Regions from separate parts of the Bradyrhizobium sp. B025 genome, predicted to be linked through region 1. Evidence: predicted binding sites of a transcription regulator. Region 1 holds the regulator's gene; each other region holds the start of a gene.
What was found. Region 1 encodes HrcA, which represses chaperone genes, less so after heat shock. Its sites were predicted from a motif close to GTTAGCACTCNCNNNNNGNGAGTGCTAAC; they were not measured.

Region 1 (2,266 bases):
CGTATTCGGCGGTGACCCAGCCGCGGCCCTGGCCCTTCAGCCACGGCGGCAGGCGGTCCTCCAGCGTGGCGGTGACCAGCACATGGGTGTCGCCGAATTTCACCAGGCAGGAGCCTTCCGCATATTTGACCACGCCGCGCTCCAGCGTCACGGGGCGCAATTCGTCGGGCGCACGGCGGCTTGGCCGCATGGGAAATCCTCCAAAACTCACGGGAATAGGCTGTTCGCGGTGCTTGTAGGTGGGGTGAGGGTGAGCGGCAAGGCCTTTTCGGTTTCCAAGCAACTGTCGAGCAAGTGCAAAACCACGCTTGTCAGGGGCCTCCCGGATGGCCAAATTATAAGCATCTGAGAGGAGTTGCTGTCTGTGGCCCATCACGATCCGATCCATCTGATCGCGCCGCGCGCAGGGCTCGCCCAGCTGAATGAGCGGTCCCGCGACATCTTTCGTCAAATTGTCGAAAGCTATCTCGCGACCGGCGAGCCGGTGGGCTCACGCAATATTTCCCGGCTGATCGCGATGCCGCTGTCGCCGGCCTCGGTTCGCAACGTCATGGCCGATCTGGAACAGCTCGGCCTGATCTATGCCCCGCATACGTCCGCCGGCCGGCTGCCGACGGAACTCGGCCTGCGCTTCTTCGTCGACGCCTTGATGCAGGTGGGTGACCTCAATGACGCCGAGCGGCAGTCGATCCAGAGCCAGCTCACCTCCGTCGGTCAGGCGCAGTCGGTCGAGGCGGCGCTGGACCAGGCGCTGACGCGGCTGTCGGGCCTGACCCGCGCCGCCGCGGTGGTGCTGACGCCGAAATCCAACGCGCGGCTGAAACACATCGAATTCGTCCGGCTGGAACCGGAAAAAGCGCTGGTGATCCTGGTCGGCGAGGACGGCCAGGTCGAAAACCGCGTGCTGACGCTGCCGCCCGGAGTTCCCTCCTCGGCGATCACCGAGGCCGGCAATTTCCTCAATTCGCGGATTCGCGGCCGCACCCTGGCCGAGGCGCGGCTCGAGCTCGAGACCGCGCTCGGGGAGGCCCGTGCCGAGCTCGATCAGCTGACGCAGAAGGTGATTTCGGCCGGGATCGCCAGCTGGTCCGGCGGCGAGAACGAGGACCGCCAGCTCATCGTCCGCGGCCACGCCAATCTGCTGGAAGATTTGCACGCGCTGGAGGATCTGGAGCGGGTCCGCCTCTTGTTCGACGACCTCGAGACCAAGCGCGGCGTCATCGACCTGCTCGGCCGGGCCGAGACCGCGGAAGGCGTGCGGATTTTCATCGGTTCGGAGAACAAGCTGTTCTCCTTGTCGGGCTCCTCGACCATCATCTCGCCCTATCGGGATGCCGCCGGCCACATCGTCGGCGTTTTGGGCGTTATCGGGCCGACACGGCTGAATTATGCCCGTGTGATCCCGACCGTGGACTACGCCGCCCGGATCGTCAGCCGCCTTCTGGGGGGCTGACCGGCGGCTGAGGCGATCACGGGCGCTTGATTTTCGGCGTCCGAAGCACGATATCCGGGCCAGAAAAATCCCTGAGACAAATTCGAAAAGAGAGCCGATGACCGATCGAGACCGGCAACCCGAAGACACGACCGCGCCGACCGGCGAGCCCGTGGTGTCGAAGCCCTACATCATGCCCGACGATCCCGAGCCGGGCTCGGTCGAGCTGTTGCAGAAGGAAGCCGCCGAGGCGCGCGACCGTATGCTGCGGACGCTGGCGGAGATGGAAAATCTGCGCAAGCGCACCACCAAGGAGGTCGCCGACGCCCGTCTCTACGGCATCACCGGCTTTGCCCGCGACGTGCTCGACATAGCCGACAACCTCCAGCGCGCGCTCGACGCGGTTCCCGCCGAGGCCCGCGCCGCGGCCGATCCCGGCCTGACCTCGCTGATCGAGGGCGTCGAGCTCACCGAGCGCTCGCTGCTCAACGCGCTGGAAAAGCACGGCGTGAAGAAGTTCGATCCGCAGGGTCAGAAGTTCGACCCGAACTTCCAGCAGGCGATGTTCGAAGTGCCTGATGCGTCGGTGCCCGCCGGTACGGTCGTGCAGGTCATGCAGGCCGGCTACACCATCGGCGAGCGCGTGCTGCGTCCGGCCCTCGTTGGGGTCGCCAAGGGCGGCGCGAAGGCTGCGTCCGCCGCCAACACCAACGAGCCGAACAGCGCGGCGAACTGAGTTCTGACGTCATTCCGGGGCGATGCGAAGCATCGAACTATGGTGCGCAGCTGCGCACCTGAGAATCTCGAGATTCCGGGTTCGGCTCTTCGAGCCGC
Region 2 (2,266 bases), 3.6 Mb from region 1:
GAAGCCTTGCAGATGGGCGTGCCCGTGGTGGCGAAGCTCGGGAACAGTCTGCCCAGCCGTGCCGCCGGCTCCATCCTCACCGCGCTTGGCCTGCCGGACTGGGTTACGGACAGCGAGGAGGCATATGTCGACATCGCGGTGAGCCGCGCGACTGAGATCGACGACCTCGACAAATTGCGCCGCGAGTTGCCCGGACAGGTCAGGGCTGCGCCCGCCTGCAACCCGGTCGCCTACGCGCAAGCGGCGGACGAGGCCTATCGCGCGATGTGGAAGCGCTATTGCAGCAGCGACGCCTGATCGCTGCGTCAATGCAGCCTGAACACGCCGTCCACCGCACGTAGCTCGGCCGGCTTGATCAGCTTGGAATGCGCGACGGTGACCGAATAGAGGGGACCGTCGAGCTTTTGCTGCCAGAACGCCAGGAAATCGGTCAGCGCCGGGAATTTCGGGAAGAGATCGTAGTTCTGCCAGACATAGGTCTGAAGCAGCGAAGGATGATCCGGCATCCGATAGAGAATTTCAGCCGTCGTCAGCCCGTAACCCAGCACCTGTTTCCGGAAGTCGTCGGAAACAACCCCAACCCGCGAGACCATGCCAACCTCCTTTGCAGGAGCGCATTCAGGGTGGCTTGATCCGGCACGCTGCTTACGAGCCACCCGGTGGAGATGCGCTCACATGAGAGAAATGTGACGCAAACTGATAATCCATCTCAAGCCCAAAAGTTTAACAAGCTGTTGAAATTCAATGCGTTAGCAGCAGAGACGGCTCCGTGCTAATACGGTCCGGCGGACGGTTAACGATGGGAAAGAGATTCTGGCAGCCGGGCCTTCCGAGTGCTTATTTTTCTGCTAGAAGCCCTTGCCCCCGCAAAATTCCTGTCCTATTTCAGCCTCACCCGTGCTAGCACTCGCGGGCACAGACTGCTAACAATCTGAAATCATCAACCCGAGCAATTGCTTAGGAGGACTGCATGAAATTCCGTCCGCTTCACGACCGCGTCGTGGTCAAGCGCATCGACGCAGAAGAGAAGACCGCTGGCGGCATCATCATTCCCGACACTGCCAAGGAAAAGCCCTCCCAGGGCGAAGTCGTCGCCGTCGGCCCCGGTGGCCGCGACGAAGCCGGCAAGCTGATCCCGATCGACCTGAAGGTCGGCGACCGCGTGCTGTTCGGCAAGTGGTCCGGCACCGAGGTCAAGATCGACAGCGTCGATCTCTTGATCATGAAGGAAAGCGACATCATGGGCGTCCTCGACGTCCCCGCTTCCAAGAAGAAGGCGGCCTAAGAGCCCCCTCTCGCCCCCAGCCAACCTCAAGGAAAAATCCAGATGGCAGCTAAAGAAGTCAAATTCTCGGTTGATGCGCGCGACAAGATGCTGCGCGGCGTCGACATTCTCGCCAACGCGGTGAAGGTCACGCTCGGTCCGAAGGGCCGCAACGTCGTGCTCGACAAGTCGTTCGGCGCTCCCCGCATCACCAAGGACGGCGTTACCGTCGCCAAGGAGATCGAGCTCGAGGACAAGTTCGAGAACATGGGCGCGCAGATGGTGCGCGAAGTCGCCTCCAAGTCCGCTGATGCGGCCGGCGACGGCACCACCACCGCGACCGTGCTCGCCCAGGCGATCGTGCGCGAAGGCGCCAAGTCGGTTGCCGCCGGCATGAACCCGATGGACCTCAAGCGCGGTATCGACCTCGCGGTCGAAGCCGTCGTTGCGGACCTCGTCAAAAACTCCAAGAAGGTCACCTCGAACGACGAGATCGCCCAGGTCGGCACCATCTCGGCCAACGGCGACGCGGAGATCGGCAAGTTCCTGGCCGACGCCATGAAGAAGGTCGGCAACGAGGGTGTCATCACCGTCGAGGAAGCCAAGTCGCTCGAGACCGAGCTCGACGTCGTCGAGGGTATGCAGTTCGACCGCGGCTACATCTCGCCCTACTTCGTCACCAACGCCGACAAGATGCGCGTTGAGATGGACGACGCCTACATCCTCATCAACGAGAAGAAGCTCTCCTCGCTGAACGAGCTGCTGCCGCTGCTCGAGGCCGTGGTGCAGACCGGCAAGCCGCTGGTCATCGTCGCCGAGGACGTCGAGGGTGAAGCCCTCGCGACCCTGGTCGTGAACCGTCTCCGCGGCGGCCTGAAGGTCGCGGCCGTCAAGGCTCCGGGCTTCGGCGATCGCCGCAAGGCCATGCTGCAGGACATCGCGATCCTAACCGGCGGCCAGGCGATCTCGGAAGACCTCGGCATCAAGCTCGAGAACGTCACG
Region 3 (2,266 bases), 2.8 Mb from region 1:
GGCAACTTGCTGGCGACGCCTTCCCATCTCCAGGAGGTGATCGACGCGCTACTCGATCTCGAGGAGCCGCAGATTACGGAAGCATCCTTCGAGCATGTCGACAGAAAGGCAAGCTGACTTCGAGCGCAGGTGGTCGGCCCGCTCACGGCGGGGCGCCTAACTTGGCAAAGGCCTATCGCACTCAAGCGGACGTGTTGAAGGCTAAGCGAAAGCAGGAAAAGAAGCGACGACGACCCAGGCATCTGAAATTGGCCTTTGATCTTCAAGCCGCAGGATCGGCAACAATGGCGCGCTTTCTGATTACTCTCGGCATTGTAAGTCTAATGGCCGGCCTGCTGTGGCCTTATCTCAGCCGGATCGGTCTGAGTCGGTTGCCCGGCGACGTCGTGATCGAACGGGAGAGTATGACGTTCTATTTCCCTTTGATGACATGTTTGCTTTTGAGCGCAGTGCTCAGCCTGGTCTATTGGGTCCTGAACCGCTGAAGAGCGCAGCCCAAGCGGAGCTTGGTCTGGCCATGCGTGCACCTCGCCGGTGCTTCTGGCACCGCGCCTCAGTTTGCCTTCATCTGAAATTGGCGATCGAATGGTGCTTCGCCGGCGCCATCTCCAAAGGACTCGATGCAGCGACTTGCGGGCTTGGCGGCTCAATCTCCGCCGGTTTTGACCCGTCGGACGAACCCAGAATGTACAGGAGGCCGGCGACCAACATGAGACCTGCGCACAGCACCGCCAGACCAGCAGTCACCACGTCGCGATAGTCGTCCATGTTCGTCGTTCTTGGCGGGTTCTACATTCGCTGACGCCTCAATCCGCAGTCAGCTCCGGAGCGAGGGCGATGAATGGAAGATCTCTTTCCAATTAACTGGTCGAGCCAAATCCGCCGTTCAAGACCGCGGTTGGCAGTCAGACGGCCGGAGTGACAAAAATTTTTAAAAGACCTCTTGAACGGCCGTTTTTCGGATCCTAGGTCGTTTTCGCCCGGGGGCCGGTTGCCCGGACCCGGTTTTTGGACATCGCTGAACTGACATGGAGGATGTGTATGCATTTCCGCCCGCTGCACGACCGCGTGCTTGTGCGCCGCATTGATGCCGAGGAAAAGACCGCCGGCGGCATCATCATTCCCGACACCGCAAAGGAGAAGCCGCAGGAAGGCGAGATCATCGCCGCGGGCTCCGGTGGCAGAAACGAGCAAGGCCAGTTGATCCCGATCGATGTCAAGCCGGGAGACCGCGTTTTGTTCGGCAAATGGTCGGGTACTGAAGTGAAGATCGACGGCCAGGACTACTTGATCATGAAGGAGAGCGATCTTCTGGGCGTGGTCGACAAGACCGGCTCGGTCAAGAAGGCCGCCTGAGCACAACTTGCGAAGCCGACAGTCATCGAGGAGAGAGGAGCAACGAACATGGCTGCCAAGGAAGTGAAATTCTCCACAGACGCCCGTGACCGGGTGTTGCGGGGAGTGGATACGCTGGCGAATGCGGTCAAGGTCACGCTCGGCCCCAAGGGGCGGAATGTCGTGATCGAGAAATCCTTCGGTGCGCCGCGCATCACCAAGGATGGCGTGACCGTCGCCAAGGAGATCGAACTGGAGGACAAGTTCGAGAACATGGGCGCGCAGATGGTGCGGGAGGTCGCCTCCAAGACGAGTGACCTCGCAGGCGACGGGACGACCACCGCGACCGTACTGGCCCAGGCCATCGTCAAGGAAGGCGCGAAATCCGTCGCCGCCGGCATGAACCCGATGGACCTCAAGCGCGGCATCGATCTGGCCGTAGAAGCCATCGTCAATGATTTGAAGGCGCACGCCAAAAAAGTCACCACCAACGAGGAGATCGCCCAGATCGCGACCATCTCGGCCAATGGCGATATTGAGATCGGCCGCTTTCTCGCCGACGCCATGCAGAAGGTCGGTAACGACGGGGTCATCACCGTCGAGGAGGCCAAGAGCCTCGATACCGAGCTCGAGGTGGTCGAAGGCATGCAGTTCGATCGCGGCTATGCGTCACCCTACTTCGTCACCAATGCCGAGAAGATGCGGGTCGAGTTCGAAGACCCCTACATCCTCATCCATGAGAAGAAGCTGTCGACCCTGCAGTCCATGCTGCCGCTGCTCGAAGCCGTCGTGCAGTCCGGCAAGCCGCTGCTCGTCGTTGCCGAGGATGTCGAAGGTGAAGCGCTCGCGACCCTCGTCGTCAACCGGCTGCGCGGCGGGTTGAAGGTCGCGGCCGTGAAGGCGCCCGGCTTCGGCGATCGCCGCAAGGCCA

Region 2: the regulator HrcA is predicted to act here: its motif matches at 900-928, upstream of ACE10W_RS25165 (co-chaperone GroES).
Region 3: the regulator HrcA is predicted to act here: its motif matches at 898-926, upstream of groES (co-chaperone GroES).

Annotation. Positions count from the first base shown of each region.
Region 1 is NZ_CP170150.1:12,008-14,273, forward strand. Features, by position in the region: gene rph (ribonuclease PH) at 1-190, opposite strand, end outside; gene hrcA (heat-inducible transcriptional repressor HrcA) at 365-1,453, shown strand; gene grpE (nucleotide exchange factor GrpE) at 1,551-2,168, shown strand.
Region 2 is NZ_CP170150.1:5,373,607-5,375,872, forward strand. Features, by position in the region: gene ACE10W_RS25155 (tetratricopeptide repeat protein) at 1-297, shown strand, start outside; gene ACE10W_RS25160 (usg protein) at 306-593, opposite strand; gene ACE10W_RS25165 (co-chaperone GroES) at 971-1,285, shown strand; gene groL (chaperonin GroEL) at 1,328-2,266, shown strand, end outside.
Region 3 is NZ_CP170150.1:6,151,522-6,153,787, forward strand. Features, by position in the region: gene ACE10W_RS29000 (ETC complex I subunit) at 1-117, shown strand, start outside; gene ACE10W_RS29005 (DUF2905 domain-containing protein) at 162-485, shown strand; gene ACE10W_RS29010 (hypothetical protein) at 565-768, opposite strand; gene groES (co-chaperone GroES) at 1,042-1,356, shown strand; gene groL (chaperonin GroEL) at 1,405-2,266, shown strand, end outside.